5 linked regions of the Natranaeroarchaeum aerophilus genome follow. The protein of the gene in region 2 binds, or shares a complex with, the protein of the main gene of each other region. Links are inferred from orthologs where the notes say so. Each region holds a gene or a part of one and is shown on either strand. Other genes may lie near its edges. The genes, in order: tuf, rpl12p, AArcSt11_RS15950, rpl7ae and AArcSt11_RS14585.

Region 1 (3,313 bases), on a different replicon or contig from region 2:
TCGACTACGAGCACGTCCTCGCCGAAGCGCAAGATCTGGGTGTCGCAGAAGCGGACCCGACCTTCGACGTCGACGGAACCGACGCCGCCCTGAAGTTCGTCATCATATCGAACGTACTCTCACAGGGAGAACGCGAGTATACGCTCGAGGACGCGACCGTCGAGGGCATCCAGAACATCCCCGGAAACGCGCTCGACCTCGCGGCCGAGGACAACCGGACGATCCGCCTGATCGGCGAGGCGACACCCGACGGGGTTCAGGTCGCACCAAAGCTCGTTCCACAGAACGGCGTCCTTGCCGTGACGGGGACCCGGAACATCATCCAGTTTGAGACCGAGAACGCAGGGGAACTGAACGTAAGCGGTCGCGGTGCGGGCGGTCCCGAGACGGCAACAGCCGTGCTCGCGGACGTCGGACGACTGCCACCGCTCGAATAGGAATCGCGATCGGTCTTTGTCGTTTTTGTTCGGGCCGTAGTTGTATTCTCCGGAGAGCAGTGCCGAGTACTTGGGACTTCCCTGAAAACCCCCGCCACGCTCGACCGGTTGCAGCTCGTTGCGGTCCTCGCCGTCGGCTGCGGTCCTTACGTCGCTTCACCGGGCCGACCGTGGCGGCCCTTTTCATTCCCACCCGGACAGCACCCCAGCCCTCCCCAACCGATTCGTTCGGTCACTACGTTCCCTCACTCATCCCTCACGCACTGCTGTCTCGCCATGAAGGCTCGACAGCGCGCGCCAGCCGTTCGAAGCTCTCGACGCGGCGATCGACGTCGCTGTCGGTGCCACCGATAGACTGGGCGACGCGGTGATAGTCCGCCCGATCAAACAGTGGATCGACGCCTGCGATCCGGAACGCCCGGCCAAGGATTGGATCTTCGGACGGTGGTCGCTCGCAGAGCGTCTCGTCGAGGTCGAACAGGATGGTTCGCACGGGAGATGCCATTCGGACGGGAATCGGAACCGGTGAGTGATAGTTATATTCATTGCTCTGACTCAAGTAGAATCCGGTTGAACGTCCCAACGAACGACGCCGATCCGTCCGTCTTCCTCCCACCAGTCGTGGCAACGGTACACAAACCGCAAGAGGGCTTCGGCATGGGCAACGCACGGTATCGAAATCGTTTTAACTGCTACAGGCGAAAGGATCCGATATAGCGCCTCTGCGCGTGAGACACAACAATGAGCGACCAACACCAGAACCTGGCCATTATCGGCCACGTTGACCACGGGAAGAGCACGCTCGTGGGACGCCTCCTGTACGAGACAGGCAGCGTACCAGAGCACGTCATCGAACAGCACAAAGAAGAAGCAGAAGAGAAAGGCAAGGGTGGCTTCGAGTTCGCCTACGTCATGGACAACCTCGCCGAGGAGCGAGAGCGTGGTGTCACCATCGACATCGCCCACCAGGAGTTCAGCACGGACGCCTACGACTTCACCATCGTCGACTGTCCCGGCCACCGTGACTTCGTGAAGAACATGATCACGGGCGCGAGTCAGGCCGACAACGCGGTTCTCGTCGTCGCGGCAGACGACGGTGTCGCACCCCAGACCCAGGAGCACGTCTTCCTGGCCCGTACGCTTGGTATCGACGAGCTGATCGTCGGCATCAACAAGATGGACCTCGTCGATTACAAGGAGTCCTCCTACAAGGAGGTCGTCTCCGAGGTCACCGACCTGCTCAAGCAGGTCCAGTTCAACACCGACGACGCGGAGTTCATCCCGATCTCCGCCTTCGAGGGCGACAACATCGCCGAGGAGTCCGAGAACACCGACTGGTACGACGGCGAGATCCTGCTGGAAGCGCTCAACAACCTTCCGGCTCCGGAACCGCCGACGGACGCGCCGCTCCGACTCCCGATCCAGGACGTCTACACCATCTCCGGTATCGGTACTGTCCCCGTTGGACGTATCGAGACCGGTGTCATGAACATCGGGGACAACGTCTCCTTCCAGCCCAGCGACGTGGGCGGCGAAGTGAAGACGATCGAGATGCACCACGAAGAGGTGCCCAAGGCAGAACCCGGTGACAACGTCGGATTCAACGTCCGCGGCATCGGCAAGGACGACATCCGCCGTGGCGACGTCTGTGGCCCCGCCGACGACCCGCCAAGCGTCGCCGAGACGTTCCAGGCTCAGGTCGTCGTCATGCAGCACCCCAGCGTGATCACCGCGGGCTACACCCCGGTCTTCCACGCCCACACCGCTCAGGTCGCGTGTACCATCGAGTCCATCGACAAGAAGATGGACCCGTCCTCGGGCGAAGTCGCCGAGGAGAACCCGGACTTCATCCAGTCCGGCGACGCCGCGGTCGTCACGATCCGACCGCAAAAACCGCTCTCGATCGAACCCAGCAGCGAGATTCCCGAACTCGGCTCCTTCGCGATCCGAGACATGGGTCAGACTATCGCCGCTGGCAAGGTCCTGAGCGTCGACGAGAAATAAATGCAGCAAGCACGTGTCCGCCTCGCGGGAACCAACCCCGAGGATCTCGACGACATCACCGCGGACGTCCGCGACATCGCGGACAAAACTGGCGTTGCGCTGTCGGGGCCGATCCCGCTCCCGACCAAGACGCTGGAGATCCCCACCCGCAAGTCCCCTGACGGTGAAGGGACTGCGACGTGGGAGCACTGGGAGATGCGCGTCCACAAGCGCCTGATCGATCTGGACGCCGACGAGCGTGCGCTCCGTCAGCTCATGCGGATTCAGGTCCCCAACGACGTCAGCATCGAGATCGTTCTCGAAGACTGATAATTGAGACTCGGGACGTCCGCTCGCACACTCGCGTGCACTTTCTTCGATTTATGACGAACGGCCAGCGATAGTTACGGGAGTCGTATGCTTTTGTGCCTCGCCACCCTACGGAGCGGTATGGATGGGTCCGCTGACGCTCGTAGCCCAACGCTGGAGATCCTGCTCGTTATCGCGGTAGTGTTCGTACTCCAGCAGCTGGTCGCGCTCGTCAGCCAGCCGCTTGCATTCGTGCTCTTTACGCTCCAGGCCCCAGTACTGGCCGACCCCTGGGCGCTCGTCACGAGCGTCTACGCCCACAGCGGGCTCGACCACCTCCTCGCGAACGCAATCGCGCTAGCCGTCGTTGGGTTCCTGCTCGAACGCCACACCACGAGGGCACGTTTTCACGCGTTCTTCCTCACGACCGGCGTTGCCGCCGGGGTCTTTCAGATCGGTATTGCATCCCTTTTCGGGGTCGACGCCGCACTGCTCGGTGCCAGCGGAGCCGTCTTCGCGCTGATCGGCTACGTCGTCACCGGCAACCGACTCTCCGGTCGGCTGTTCGACCGGATCGATCTCTC
Region 2 (3,325 bases):
CTTCATCGCGGAGGAATCCAGGATGCAGGACGTCGGTCGCTATCTCGGTACGATTCTCGGGCCTCGCGGTAAGATGCCCGAGCCGCTGTCGCCAGACGACGACGTCGTCGAAGTCGTCAACCGGATGAAAAACACGGTGCAGATCCGTAGCGGTGACCGACGCACGTTCCACACGCGCGTCGGTGCCGAGGACATGGGCGCAGAGGAGATCGCCGACAACATCGACGTGATCCTCCGCCGTCTCCACGCGGATCTCGAGAAAGGCCCGCTCAACCTGGACTCCGTCTACGTGAAGACGACGATGGGTCCGTCCGTCGAGGTGGCCTGATATGAGCGCCGAAGCAGAACGAAAAACCGAGAACCTACCCGAGTGGAAACAGGTAGAAGTCGACGCGCTCGTCGAGGTCATCGAGAGCTACGACAGCGTCGGCGTCGTCAACATCGCGGGGATCCCCTCGCGACAGCTTCAGGACATGCGTCGTGACCTGCACGGGAGCGCCGAACTGCGCGTCAGCCGGAACACGCTGCTCGCGCGAGCGCTCGACGAGGTCGGCGACGGCATCGAGGAGCTGACCGACCACATCGAGGGGCAGGTCGGCCTGATCGGGACCAACGACAACCCGTTCGGGCTGTACCAGCAACTCGAAGAGTCGAAGACGCCCGCACCGATCGGTGCTGGCGAGATCGCGCCGAACGATATCGTCATCCCCGAGGGTGACACCGGTGTCGATCCGGGGCCGTTCGTCGGCGACCTGCAGACGGTCGGCGCGTCGGCACGAATCCAGGACGGTTCGATCAAGGTCACCGAGGACTCCACAGTGCTCGAAGCCGGAGAGGAAGTCTCCGCGGACCTTTCGAACGTCCTCAACGAGCTGGGTATCGAACCCAAGGAAGTCGGACTCGACCTGCGCTCGGTGTTCTCCGAGGGCGTCATGTTCGCGCCGGAAGACCTCGACATCGACGTCGAGCAGTACCGCGCGGACGTCGAGACGGCTGCCGCTCGTGCACGGAACCTCGCACTCAACGCCGAGTACCCCACCTCGACCACTGCGCCGACGCTCATCGCGAAGGCGACTGGCGAGGCAAAGAGTCTGGGTATTCAGGCGTCGATCGAGAGCCCCGACCTCGCTGGCGATCTCGTGAGCAAGGCCGACGGGCAGGTCCGTGCGCTCGCCGCGCAGATCGACGACACGGAAGCGCTCCCCGAGGAACTGCAGGACGTCGAAGCGCCTGCCCCAGCCGAGGAGGAGACTGAGGAATCGGACGACGAAGAAACCGCGGACGAGACCGAGGACGCAGACGAAGATGCCGCCGACGACGATGACGACGACGGCGACGACGATGCTGCGGCCGGTCTCGGCGATATGTTTGGGTAACCAACAATGGAATACGTTTACGCAGCACTCATCCTGAACGAGACGGGCGAAGAGATCAACGAAGACAACCTTACCGGCGTCCTCGAGGCCGCTGGCGTCGATGTGGAGGAATCCCGAGTCAAGGCGCTTGTCGCCGCGCTCGAAGACGTCGACATCGACGAGGCAGTCGCCGATGCCGCAGCCGTCCCCGCCGGGGGCGCAGCGGCAGGCGGTGCCGCGGCGGGAGCCGCCGACGAGGCAGCCGACGATGAGGCCGACGAGGCCGAGGAAGGCGAAGAAGACCTTCCGGACACGACCGACGATGACGACGACGAGGACGACGACGCCGACGGCGAGGGCCTCGGCGAGCTGTTCGGTTAAATCCGTCGCCAAACCGACTCCATTTTTTGACGTCACGGTTCGTAGCCCCGGCTCTATCGGGCTATACCCGGATCACTCGCGCCGCCGATACACTCTGACATCTGACACCCATAGATTCAGTTTTCTGTACGGGAACTGACTAGTCGAACGATGACCGACCCCGAGCCGGAGCAGGAGGGCGAAGAGCGAGACTCACAGGAACAGCGGGATAGCCGACTCGGCTGGGCCCTAGACAAGTTGCTCGATCTCCTGGGACTGATCTGACCGCCCTTCGAATATGCTCACAATCTTGTATATAGTTGGTTCGGACAGCCACGAGATACGCACGAATCCGGGGGATTGAAGGCCGCCGCGGGCGGTCGTACAGATAATGACGGAGATCATCGACGGAAACGCGGTGGCCGACGAGATACGGGCCGAGCTATCCGAGAGCATCGACGCGCTCGCCGACGCGGACGTCACGCCGGGGCTGGCGACCGTGCTCATGAGCGACGACGGCGCGAGCGACACCTACGTCTCGATGAAACAGCGCGCCTGTGAGGAGGTCGGCATCAACGGCATCCACGTCGAAATCGAGGCCGACGCGCCGGCCCAGGAGCTGTACGACACTATTGACGAACTGAACGACGATCCCGAGGTCCACGGCATCCTCGTCCAGATGCCGGTGGCCGACCACGTCGACGAGCGCGAAGTGATCAACCGGATCGACCCCGCCAAGGACGTCGACGGCTTCCATCCCGAGAACGTCGGCAAACTCGTCGCTGGCTACCCGCGATTCAAGCCCTGCACGCCCCACGGCGTCCAGAAGCTGCTCGAATCCGCGGACGTCGATCCGGAAGGGAAAGACGTCGTGATCGTCGGGCGCTCGAACATCGTCGGAAAGCCACTCGCCAACCTGCTGATCCAGAAGACCGATGGCGGCAACGCCACGGTGACGGTCTGTCACTCCCGGACCGACGATCTGGCGGCGAAGACCCGCGAGGCCGACATCGTCGTCGCCGCCTGTGGCGTCCCCGAACTCGTCGACGGCGAGATGCTTTCGGAGGGAACGGTCGTCATCGACGTTGGTGTCAACCGCGTGGATGCGGATACCGAGAAAGGCTACGAGCTCGTCGGCGACGTCGAGTTCGAGAGCGCGAAGGGGAAAGCGAGCGCGATTACTCCGGTTCCGGGCGGCGTCGGCCCGATGACGATCGCGATGTTGCTGTACAACACGACCAAGGCGGCAGGTCTCTCGGAGGGCGTCGACGTCGAGTTACCCTAATACTCCGCTACTGCTGACTTACGCCGTTCTCGTCGACCATCTGTCCGCGATGACGAGTATTAGGAGTACCACGGCGACAATCATTGCACTCGAAACGACTGCTGCAATCCCGATTCCGAGACCAGTAACTGCGGCGTCGACGGTTAGCCCCTCTCGGAACAGGTTTGCCACGACGCCACCGCCGAGGAGGGCGACGAACCCGATCCGGAAGACTCGGAGTAGACGCTGTCTTTCATTATCGAGCATATTCGTCATTCAGCATCGACTGGTATAGGTGTTATCGGAGGCTTCGCACCACTGCTGTCGTGAACCAGAGGATAACGAA
Region 3 (3,224 bases), on a different replicon or contig from region 2:
GTGCCCGCGGCGAGGTACTGTCGCGTCTCGACTGCCGGACGACTCATTACCCGAGTTGACGGCCGACACCTCGAAAAAGCTTCTGACAGGGCGCTATCTGATACTCTGACACTGGACTACTTCTGACAGGATGCCAGCTGATACGCGAAACTGGTCACTTGTGATGTCGTGTTACAGGTAAAAAGTGGTGGGCGCGTCAGCGCGTTACGACGCGTCCTCGAACAGGTCGTCGACAGCGGACTGGGCCGCAAGTGCGGCGTCGTCGGCGACCACCTGCTCGTCCTCGTCGGCCTCGGGTGCGTTGAGGTAGACGTCGACATCGAGCACGCCGTCCTCGAAGGTGACCGTCACGTCGACATCCTCGACGTTCGAGTTCTTTACTCGTGAGAGGATCAACCCCTCAGCGGCCTCGGCGGCCGTCTGAACCACTTCCTCGTCGTCTGGCATCGTCTCCTTATGCGCCGCCGGGGCCGCCCATCGGCGCGCCGCCGGGGCCGCCGCCGAGCAGCTCTTCGAGCTCGCCCTGCAGGTCCTCGAACTGCTCCTGAACGCGCTCTTCCTGTTTGGTCAGCGTCTCGACACGGATTTCGAGGCTGTCGACCTTCTCGTCGAGGTCGTCGTTCGCTGTCTCGTAGTCCGTCTCGACGAGCAGTTCGCCGACCTCTCGGTACATGACGGTGTCCTCGTCGATGTCTTCGAGCTCGTCGAGCGCCGTCTCGGCTTCGTTGAGCTGCGTTTCGGCCTCGTTCTTCTGGGCCGCGACCTGCTGTGCGGTCTCCTGAAGGTCCTGAAGCTGTTCGAGTTTCTCCTGTGCTTCCGGCGGTAGGTTGCCTTGCATACTTCTCAGGTGGAGGTCCGGACGGAAAAACCCCGTCATTATAGTTGCGACCCAGCATCGTGGGTCGTCCTGTGTCCTCCGATAGCCGACAGGGACAGTACGTATCCGCAGATCGTATCCGTTGATCGGCCGTAGTCAGCGAGATTCCCTGCCGTAGTCAGCGAGATTCCCTGCCGCAGTCAGCGACATGCCCGGCCGCAGTCAGCGACGGACTCGGCCACGTCGACCAGCGTTAACCAGGTGTTCGAGGCCGCACGGAGTGCAACCAGATCAGTCGCTTCAACGGTAACCTCTATTGTTGATTCCGAGCGAGAGAGGGAGACCTGCGAGCGCTCGTCATCAATATCACCGACCTCTGGACGGACGCTCCGCTCGATTATCCGTGCAACAGTAGCCGAGTCGTACGCAAACGTGTAGGTCGCTCCGTGTACGAACGCGTCCATACGGAGGCGGTCTACTCGACGCTGACTTCCTTTACGTCCCGGCTCCGTTCTTTGAGAAGTACACGGTGCCCGCAGTAGGGACAGCGGACGCCCCCGTACTCGTCGAGTTCGACGTCACGCTTGCAGCGCGAGCACTTGTACGACATCGTTACTCGTCCTCGGAGAGTGCGGCGCGGATCGATCGTTTGACGCTACGTCCGGCGGGGGTGTCCGGTCGGTACGCCCCACCAGCGAACTTCTCGCCGGTCTCCTCGTTGATCCAGATCCCGGTTCCGACGCGTTTGACGTCGTCACCGTCGACGGTTGCGTTCTGCATGTCACTCTCGATCTCGGAGACGCGTTTCCGTGCGACGCGACCGTAGCGAGCACCGAAGCGGCCCGAACTCCCGGTCTGTCGTCGTTTGCCTTCGGCCATAGTACCGATTAATAATTCGAGCGACCTGATAAACCCTTTGAGTTGGTCCGGTACGGAGTCTATCGAAGGTATCCGTGCGGGGGGCTGGTCGTTCGGCGTCTCATCGTGAAGTGTGTTCGTAATCTGCGTTTTGCGGGACGGCAATCAGTAGTGTTCAACGGGTGGTTGGATGAACACTTCGTGGCACACGACCAGCACGGCAGCCAACAGTCCGGCGAGTATCAGCGGGAGCTCTGGAAGTCCCACGTGGATTCCGAGTACCGCCGTGAACAGTGAAGCAACGTACTGAACGACGACACCACTGACCGCCAGAACTGGCAGGAAAGCGAGTACGATATCGTGTCGTGAGGTCATCGTTCTAATTATATGTAATTACCACGTGGCACGTAAACGTCGGGGGGTGCTTTCGAGGGAAACAGAGTCTCCCCACCATGTCGAGTGTTCGCACTTCGACGGGGGTGTCGGTGAATGGGACCCTCCCACCCCACTGTGTCCAGTGTTCCACCGGTGAGGTGGGTGGGGGTAGCTTGTGCCAGCTATCTTCTTACAGCGAGAGAATCCCGCCGTTCACGGCGAGGAGGATGTCACCCAGAAGACGACGCAAGTGAGCATACTTTGCAATGTATCAACACCCCACCCCACTCTGTCGAGTGTTCTCGGAGAATCTAGTGGGGGAGTCTACTGAGGGTGTTTCCATGCGACAGAGAAGCGTGATCACGGAGCGTGACGCAACACGTCGGGCGGAAGATCGACCGTCTCCAGATCTTCGATGACGTCAAGCACCATGTCGACGGCGACGTCGAGATCGTATACGTAGTACTTGCCACCAGCGCGTCCCTCGTTGCGAGTATTTCGGGAGAGAATCCCCTGCATCGCAAGATCCGAGAGGTGGTCGTGCATCCGCCGACGGACGAGTGGGTTCGTCCCCACGTATTCCGCAGCCGAGCGGTATCGCGGATAGATCTCGCGGACACGTGCAGGTGTCTCCTCTTCAAGGGCGAGACTCAACACGGCGACCAGCGACAGATGGCCGTGCTGGGTAAGATCAACCATTCCCTGTTTGATTCGCCCCCGTTCGAGCGCACGCTGTGCTTCCCTGACGTGTTTCTCTTCGACGCCTTCGACGTCCTGTGATCGGGCAAGATCGCCCGCCTTGTACAGCAGGTCGAGGGCCTGTCGGGCGCTTCCGGTGTCCTGCGCCGCGAGGGCAGCACAGAGCGGTAGGACACCATCGGCGAGGACGTCCTCGTGGAGCGCGTTCTGTGCACGCTGCTGAAGGATCGATTCGAGTTCGTTTGCGACGTACGGCGAGAAGTGGATCTCCTCCTCACAGAGCGTGTCCTTTACTTTGGGCGACAATCCGCTGCGGAAGCTAAAGTCGTTGCTGATGCCGATGATTCCGGGTTTTCCCTGCGAGAGGTAGCCGTTCGCTCGAGCACGTGGAAGTTCGTACAGCAGGTCGTCGTCGTCGCCAATGTGATCGATCTCGTCCAGTACGATCAGCACGGTTTCCCCGAGCGAGTCCAGT
Region 4 (3,047 bases), on a different replicon or contig from region 2:
GACTCCCGGCTGCCAGTCCTGCAGCACTGGACTTCCCGCGACCGCGGTCCGCCTCGACGACGACTGCCTGTGACGCCTCAGCAAGGGATTCGAGGCTCCGGACGGCGGCAGCCTGATCGTCGGTCAAACAGGCATCGTAGGCACCGTCGGGGAAGACGTCTCCACGCGGAGTGGTTCGCTCCCGTGAGTCGACGAGCCGTGGAGCCGTGTCAGTCAACCCGTCGCACTCCACATGCCCAGTGTCGACGTCAAGGATGGCGATGCCGCGGTGAGAATGGGATCGCTCGACGAACCGCTGGCGGAAGTTCCCCGTGACGTCGTCGGCGCTAAAGGGCGGGACAGCAAGAGCCTCGTCGAACGGATCCGGTTGGGTCGGCCAGTCCTCGAGCGGCGGCGTACAGAGCACGAGAAGCCCGCCACCATCGACCGCGCCCACGATTCGGCCGAGCGCGTTCGGCGGCAGTCCGTCGTGGGCGTCGAAGACGATCGCCTCGCGGGTCCGGCCGAGCAGTTCGTCGGCGTTCCGGTGGGCAACGCGTTCACAGCCCAGCGCATCAGCGGAGCCGACGAGCGTCGTTTCGCTACGGTGTATCCCGGCTGCGTCAAGCGCACTCGCCGCGGCGTCGTGACAGGCGGACTGCTCCCCGGAGAGCACCAGCAGCCGGCGCTCGTTCGTCTCCGTCGCCTCGCGTCGCAATGCACTCGCGACCGCTCCCACGTCCATAGGATCCCTCACTTCGGGACGTACATAGGAGTTCGTTCCCAGTAGTTCGAGCGATCGGCCGCCCCATGGAATTGTGAGACCGTCGAAAAAGCGGGTCCTGATAAACAGAGTGTCTCCTTGCAGGCGACCGGATGTTACTATCCATCCGCATCTGAGGGCGCGGCTACGCGCTCACAATGTGTATCACGATACTTTCGACGAACCCCATCGGAGCGCGTCTACTACACGTCGCGATTCGTGTGGGAGTTCGAAGACACGATACAGACGATCCGGAACCGCGTCGAATCGGAACACTCCCTGTGAGGGCTCACCACACCCTCAGACGTTTGAAAGCGCTTTTATGGAGTGGTGTGCAACGGATGTGTACAGCCTGCGCGGGGTTGATGATGCTCCTAGCTATACAGGACTTTCGCCGGTCGCCGTCGGGTGATCGGACCGGGTGCCCAAACAGGGCGGCCCGGACAGCAGGGGAGCGCGAGCCCACGTGCGGGAGGTGACTAACAATGCCAGTATACGTAGATTTCGACGTACCAGCCGACCTCCAGGACGACGCCGTCGAGGCCCTGGAAGTCGCACGAGACACCGGAGCTGTAAAGAAAGGAACAAACGAAACCACCAAAGCGATCGAGCGTGGCAACGCCGATCTCGTCTTCGTCGCCGAGGACGTCCAGCCCGAAGAGATCGTGATGCATCTTCCCGAGCTCGCAGACGAGAAGGGCATCCCGGTCATCTTCATCGAGACGCAGGACGACGTCGGCCACGCGGCCGGTCTCGAAGTCGGGAGCGCCGCCGCGGCGATCGTCGACGCTGGCGAGGCGTCCGACGATGTCGACGAGATCGCAACCAAGGTCGAGGACCTTCAGTAGAGATCTCCCATGAGTACGAGAAGACATTCCGGCTCGCTTCGCATCGCGGGCTGTGACTTCCCTACTAATGCTCGCCACGCGGGGTGGCTCGCATGAGCGCAGAAGAGTCTGAAAGCGGATCCACGCCCGCAGAAGTCATCGAGATCGTGGGAAAGACCGGGATGCACGGCGAGGCCATGCAGGTCAAATGCCGCATCCGGGAGGGCGAAAACCAGGGCCGGATCATCACCCGGAACGTTCTCGGCCCCGTCCGAGAGGGCGACGTCCTTCAGCTCCGTGAAACTGCCCGCGAAGCCGATTCGATCGGAGGTCAGTAACAATGGTGCAGCACCGAACGTGTGATTACAGCGGTAAAGAGATCGAGCCCGGTACGGGTATCATGTACGTCCGTACCGACGGTACCGTGCTCCACTTCGCCGACTCGAAGTGCGAGAAAAACTACTTCCTCGGACGCGAACCGCGCGACCTCGAATGGACCAGAGAAGGCGGTAACTGGGCCGACAAGGAGGACGCCGAGGAAGATGTCGAGGCTGAGGAAGACGCCGAGGCTGACGAGGCCGAAGAAGTCGAGGAAGACGTTGAGTCCGACGAAGACGCCGAAGCTGAGGAAGATGTCGAGGCCGAGGAAGACGCCGAAGCTGACGAGGACGAACAATGAGCGAACAGCGCGAGCGAACGTTCGTAATGGTCAAACCTGACGCGTTCCAGCGGGGACTCGTCGGCGAAATTATCGGCCGGTTCGAGGATCGTGGCCTGAAGCTCGTGGGTGCGAAAGTCACTCGACTCTCCCAGAAGCAGGCCGAAGACCACTACGGCGAGCACGAGGACAAGCCCTTTTTCGACGACCTCGTCGAGTTCATCACGTCCGGTCCCGTCGTCCCGATGGTCTGGGAGGGCGAGGACGCGACGCGACAGGTCCGGCAGATGATCGGTGCGACTGATCCTGCCGAGGCCGCGCCCGGAACGATCCGCGGCGACTACGCCGTCGACCTCGGGCGCAACGTCGTCCACGCGGCCGACCACGAGGACGAGGGTGCCAACGAACGCGAGATCGCGCTGTTCTTCGACGACGACGAACTCGTCGAATACGACTTCCACGAGTCGACCTGGCTCTACGATTGACATCCTCCCCGCGCTGAAGCGCGAGGATTCCCACGGCTCCGCACCGCTGGGTTGGGATATTGTGGTTTACGACGTGACCTGTTCTTGAGGCGTGAATGCGCCAGTTTCCTTGTCAAATAGGAACGTCGATGGCTGTGCCAACCAGCCGTTACTCCTATTCACCGACAGATTCGGTGAACTCGGAGATACTTTCTGCCGAATGTTCTCGGCTCCGTTCACGTCTGCGTTCGCCGTCGTTCCGCACTCGTCACAGACGTACAGTCCCCGCTCGACACGATTTGCATCCCGCTTGCGACCGCAACACGAACACGACTTCGACGTGTCACGCTCAGACA
Region 5 (3,253 bases), on a different replicon or contig from region 2:
GTGAGGTCGTCTTTCTGGTCCCGGAGGGGCGTGATATCACCGAGTTCAAGGAACGAGAGCAGCTACTCCGGGTTCTCAATCGACTCCTGCGGCACAATATTCGAAACGACCTGACCGCGATCCGGGGCTACGCCGGAACGCTCGCGGACTCGGTGTCTGATCCAGAACTGATCGAGTATGCCGGACAGATCGACGCTGCGGCGGATAATCTGCTATCGACCAGTGAAAAAGCAAAGGAGATGGTCGACCTGATTCTCGCCCCGGTCAGAGATACTGCTACCCTGGATGTCGAACCGGTGGTGAAAACGGTGTCACGATCGCTCCGGCGTGAGTACCCGGCGGCTACGGTGACCGTAGCGATCGAGGAGTCGGTCGTCGCCGAGTGTGACGAGCGACTCGGAATTGTCCTCGAACAGCTAATCGAGAACGGAATCGAGCATACCACGGGCGATCAGCCACACGTTGACGTTCGTGTGTCCGGCCGTGGTGATACTGCGCGGATCGAGATCGCCGACACCGGTCCTGGTATCCCCGAAGACGAGTGGTCGATGATCAACGAGGAAGTCCGGGATGCACCAACACAGCTTCGGCACGGCAAGGGAATCGGGCTGATACTGACACAGTGGATCGTCGACGAGTTCGGCGGGTCAGTCCAGTATACCGAGCGGCCCGAAACAGGGAGTCTCGTTATCGTTCGTCTCCCTGCGGCGTCGGCTGCCGAGCAAAACGACTAACCCCCTCCCCGTGAGAGGTAGGTGTATGACACGTGTAGCGCTGATCGCACACGATGATAAGAAACCAGATATGATCGACCTCGCACAGGAACACGAGGAACTGCTGGAGCAGTACGACCTCCTCGCGACAGGGACGACCGGCAAGCGATTGATGGAAGAAACTGACCTTGATGTCGAGCGTAAGGAGTCCGGACCGCTCGGCGGGGACATGATGATCGGTGCGGAGGTCGCCGAGGGTATCCTCGACGGGATCGTCTTCCTGCGTGACCCGTTACGCGCGCAGGCCCACGAACCGGACATCTCAGCGCTGCTACGGATCTGTGACGTTCACGACACGGCCCTGGCGACGAACCTCGCTTCGGCGGAGTACCTGCTCAAGGGACTCGCGGATCGCCCGGTCCATCAGAGCGACTAGACCGGCTCGAATTTTCGACGCCGAACTATCCCGCTCGCTCGATGACGGTGACCTCACCGGCGTCGAGTCTGTCGACGTCGAGGAAGTGTGGGATGTACTCGCGTTTGTCGTAGCTCTCGCGCTCGTCTTCGGTTCCGGCGACACACCACAGCTGGACCTCGTCGGGGCCGTGCCAGTCACCGTTGCGGTTGATCTGGAACAGCGTCAGTTCCTCGCCATCGTGCTCGATGACGGCGTTGCGACGGATCCCGGGATCCCCGCGAATGATGAGACGCTTCATACGGAACCGTTCGTACGACCGTCAATTAAGCGCTTCGAGACCGAGCGGTGAGCCGTCCCGAACCAAACGGGTTTTAAGCGCCCGCGGATAACGAAACTCCAAGAGGCCGATATCTATGGAAATGCCACGCCGATTTAACACGTACTGCCCGCACTGCAACGAGCACTACGAACACGAAGTCGAGAAGGTTCGTACCGGTCGCCAGACCGGCATGAAGTGGATCGACCGACAGGAAAAGCGTAACAAAGGAATCGGGAACGACGGCAAGTTCTCGAAGGTGCCCGGTGGCGACAAGCCCACCAAGAAGACAGACCTCAAATACCGCTGTGGCGAGTGCGGCAAAGCCCACCTCCGTCCGGGCTGGCGTGCCGGTCGCCTGACGTTCCAGGAGTGATTACGATGGCAGGAAATTTCTACAAAGTCAAGTGTCCGGATTGCGAGAACGAACAGGTCGTCTTCGGCAAGGCCTCCACGGAGGTCTCGTGTGCGGTCTGTGGCGTCACGCTCGCCACGCCCACCGGTGGAAAGGCGGAGTTCGAGGGCGAGGTCCTCGACGTCGTCGAGAACCGTACTGCCGAGGCGCAGTGAGCGTCGAGGTGATCGACGATGAAATTTAGCGGCTGGCCAGAGTCCGGCGAGCTCGTCGTCGGCGAGGTCGACGAGATCGAGGACTTCGGCGTCTTCGTCGATCTCAAGGAGTACGACGACAAACGCGGCCTGACACACGTCAGCGAGGTCGCCTCCGGCTGGATCAAGAACGTCCGCGATCACGTCCGCGAGGGACAGACGGTCGTCTGCAAGGTCCTTGATGTCGACGAGGATGCCCAGCAGATCGACCTCTCGATCAAGGACGTCAACGACCACCAGCGCTCCGAGAAGATTCAGGAGTGGAAAAACGAGCAAAAAGCGGATAACTGGATGCTGCTCGCCTTCGGCGAGGACGTCGACGACGAGACCTACACTCGCGTCGCCAACGGGATCCTCGCGGAGTTCGGCAGCCTCTACGACGGCTTCGAGGAGGCCGCCATCCACGGTCACGAGGCGCTCGAAGGAACCGATCTCGACGACGACGACCTTGACGCGCTCGTCGAGACGGCTCGCGAGAACGTCTCGGTGCCCTACGTCAACGTCACCGGCTACGTCGACCTCGAATGTCCGACCCCGACCGGCGTCGACTCGATCAAAGAGGCGCTGAAAGCCGCCGAAGGAAACGGTGAGGTGCCCGACGAAGTCGACCTCGAAGTGACCTACGTCGGCTCGCCCGAGTACCGCATCAAGGTGCAGGCACCGAACTACAAGACCGCCGAGAGCGAACTCGAAACGAGTGCCGACCGCGGTATCGAAGCAATCGAGGGGATCGGCGGCACCGGCGAGTTCCATCGCGAACGCCGCACCGACGACGAGTAATGAAATCGGACATCCGGATCTGTTCGGCGTGGCGCGAGGCCCACGAACGCCCGGTGTACACCCTTTCTTCGAACTGTCCCGAATGCGGGGCCGGCGCGGTAAACAGCGCACCCGCGCCCTTTAACCCGGAGGATCCGCACGGCGAGTACCGACGCGCACTTAAGCGACGCGCCCGCGAGTAAGCGGTATGAACGAAGTCGATGTCGAGCGTGTCGAGAGCGCCGAGCTACAGGATCCGGTACTCATCGAGGGGCTTCCGGGGGTCGGTCACGTCGGGAAGCTCGCGGCCGAGCATCTGCTCGACGAGCTTGACGGGACGCTGGTCCGGCGCGTCTATTCGGATCAGTTCCCGCCACAGGTCGAGGTCGGTGATGATGGGGTCGCAGAGCTCACCTGTGCGGAGTTTCACGCCGTCGA

Evidence for each region.
Region 1: the proteins of rpl12p (region 2) and tuf are in contact, whole or in part, in a crystal structure (PDB 3WY9), measured with the Pyrococcus horikoshii proteins. The link is inferred for Natranaeroarchaeum aerophilus from one-to-one orthologs. Residues at the interface, in WP_010886059.1 of Pyrococcus horikoshii: Glu96, Glu97, Leu100, Leu103, Ser104, Ala105, Leu106, Phe107, Gly108; in WP_010885563.1 of Pyrococcus horikoshii: Lys125, Glu126, Phe129, Arg132, Thr133, Lys165, Leu166, Thr169, Lys324, Gln326, Leu359, Ala360, Ile369, Glu372, Ile384, Ile422, Ser423, Gln425.
Region 3: rpl12p (region 2) and AArcSt11_RS15950 share a complex: the UniProt entries of both Methanocaldococcus jannaschii proteins name them as parts of the 50S ribosomal subunit. The link is inferred for Natranaeroarchaeum aerophilus from one-to-one orthologs.
Region 4: rpl12p (region 2) and rpl7ae share a complex: the UniProt entries of both Methanocaldococcus jannaschii proteins name them as parts of the 50S ribosomal subunit. The link is inferred for Natranaeroarchaeum aerophilus from one-to-one orthologs.
Region 5: rpl12p (region 2) and AArcSt11_RS14585 share a complex: the UniProt entries of both Methanocaldococcus jannaschii proteins name them as parts of the 50S ribosomal subunit. The link is inferred for Natranaeroarchaeum aerophilus from one-to-one orthologs.

Annotation. Positions count from the first base shown.
Region 1 is NZ_JAKRVY010000001.1:588,579-591,891, reverse strand. What follows is about bases 349-3,309. They hold tuf (translation elongation factor EF-1 subunit alpha), read left to right. Parts: upstream 349-1,178; coding sequence 1,179-2,441; downstream 2,442-3,309. Other genes in these bases: AArcSt11_RS02975 (rhomboid family intramembrane serine protease), read left to right, coding at 2,871-3,309; rpsJ (30S ribosomal protein S10), read left to right, coding at 2,442-2,750; AArcSt11_RS02990 (hypothetical protein), read right to left, coding at 694-942; AArcSt11_RS02995 (homoserine dehydrogenase), read left to right, coding at 349-437. Also shown: more of AArcSt11_RS02995, read left to right, coding at 1-348; more of AArcSt11_RS02975, read left to right, coding at 3,310-3,313. UniProt on the Methanocaldococcus jannaschii protein: GTP hydrolase that promotes the GTP-dependent binding of aminoacyl-tRNA to the A-site of ribosomes during protein biosynthesis.
Region 2 is NZ_JAKRVY010000002.1:442,421-445,745, forward strand. The notes cover bases 87-3,059. They hold rpl12p (50S ribosomal protein P1), read left to right. Parts: upstream 87-1,382; coding sequence 1,383-1,736; downstream 1,737-3,059. Other genes in these bases: AArcSt11_RS06710 (50S ribosomal protein L1), read left to right, coding at 87-328; AArcSt11_RS06715 (50S ribosomal protein L10), read left to right, coding at 330-1,376; AArcSt11_RS06725 (bifunctional methylenetetrahydrofolate dehydrogenase/methenyltetrahydrofolate cyclohydrolase), read left to right, coding at 2,107-3,000; AArcSt11_RS06730 (hypothetical protein), read right to left, coding at 3,019-3,059. In the rest of the region: more of AArcSt11_RS06710, read left to right, coding at 1-86; more of AArcSt11_RS06730, read right to left, coding at 3,060-3,246. UniProt on the Methanocaldococcus jannaschii protein: Forms part of the ribosomal stalk, playing a central role in the interaction of the ribosome with GTP-bound translation factors.
Region 3 is NZ_JAKRVY010000013.1:51,806-55,029, forward strand. Bases 64-2,935 are described here. They hold AArcSt11_RS15950 (eL43 family ribosomal protein), read right to left. Parts: upstream 1,697-2,935; coding sequence 1,430-1,696; downstream 64-1,429. Other genes in these bases: AArcSt11_RS15930 (DUF3194 domain-containing protein), read right to left, coding at 205-447; AArcSt11_RS15935 (prefoldin subunit beta), read right to left, coding at 455-838; AArcSt11_RS15940 (KEOPS complex subunit Pcc1), read right to left, coding at 1,018-1,281; AArcSt11_RS15945 (DNA-directed RNA polymerase subunit P), read right to left, coding at 1,293-1,427; AArcSt11_RS15955 (hypothetical protein), read right to left, coding at 1,841-2,050. In the rest of the region: AArcSt11_RS15925 (disulfide bond formation protein B), read right to left, coding at 1-47; more of AArcSt11_RS15960, read right to left, coding at 2,936-3,224. UniProt on the Methanocaldococcus jannaschii protein: Binds to the 23S rRNA.
Region 4 is NZ_JAKRVY010000005.1:152,465-155,511, forward strand. Bases 214-2,908 are described here. They hold rpl7ae (50S ribosomal protein L7Ae), read left to right. Parts: upstream 214-1,227; coding sequence 1,228-1,590; downstream 1,591-2,908. Other genes in these bases: tmcA (tRNA(Met) cytidine acetyltransferase TmcA), read right to left, coding at 214-724; AArcSt11_RS10585 (30S ribosomal protein S28e), read left to right, coding at 1,683-1,907; AArcSt11_RS10590 (50S ribosomal protein L24e), read left to right, coding at 1,910-2,248; ndk (nucleoside-diphosphate kinase), read left to right, coding at 2,245-2,712; AArcSt11_RS10600 (RNA-guided endonuclease InsQ/TnpB family protein), read right to left, coding at 2,779-2,908. In the rest of the region: more of tmcA, read right to left, coding at 1-213; more of AArcSt11_RS10600, read right to left, coding at 2,909-3,047. UniProt on the Methanocaldococcus jannaschii protein: Multifunctional RNA-binding protein that recognizes the K-turn motif in ribosomal RNA, the RNA component of RNase P, box H/ACA, box C/D and box C'/D' sRNAs.
Region 5 is NZ_JAKRVY010000010.1:12,436-15,688, reverse strand. Bases 283-3,183 are described here. They hold AArcSt11_RS14585 (50S ribosomal protein L44e), read left to right. Parts: upstream 283-1,544; coding sequence 1,545-1,823; downstream 1,824-3,183. Other genes in these bases: AArcSt11_RS14565 (proteasome assembly chaperone family protein), read left to right, coding at 3,024-3,183; AArcSt11_RS14570 (RNA-protein complex protein Nop10), read left to right, coding at 2,836-3,018; AArcSt11_RS14575 (translation initiation factor IF-2 subunit alpha), read left to right, coding at 2,036-2,836; AArcSt11_RS14580 (30S ribosomal protein S27e), read left to right, coding at 1,829-2,017; AArcSt11_RS14590 (HAH_0734 family protein), read right to left, coding at 1,175-1,429. Outside these bases: more of AArcSt11_RS14600, read left to right, coding at 1-282; more of AArcSt11_RS14565, read left to right, coding at 3,184-3,253. UniProt on the Methanocaldococcus jannaschii protein: Binds to the 23S rRNA.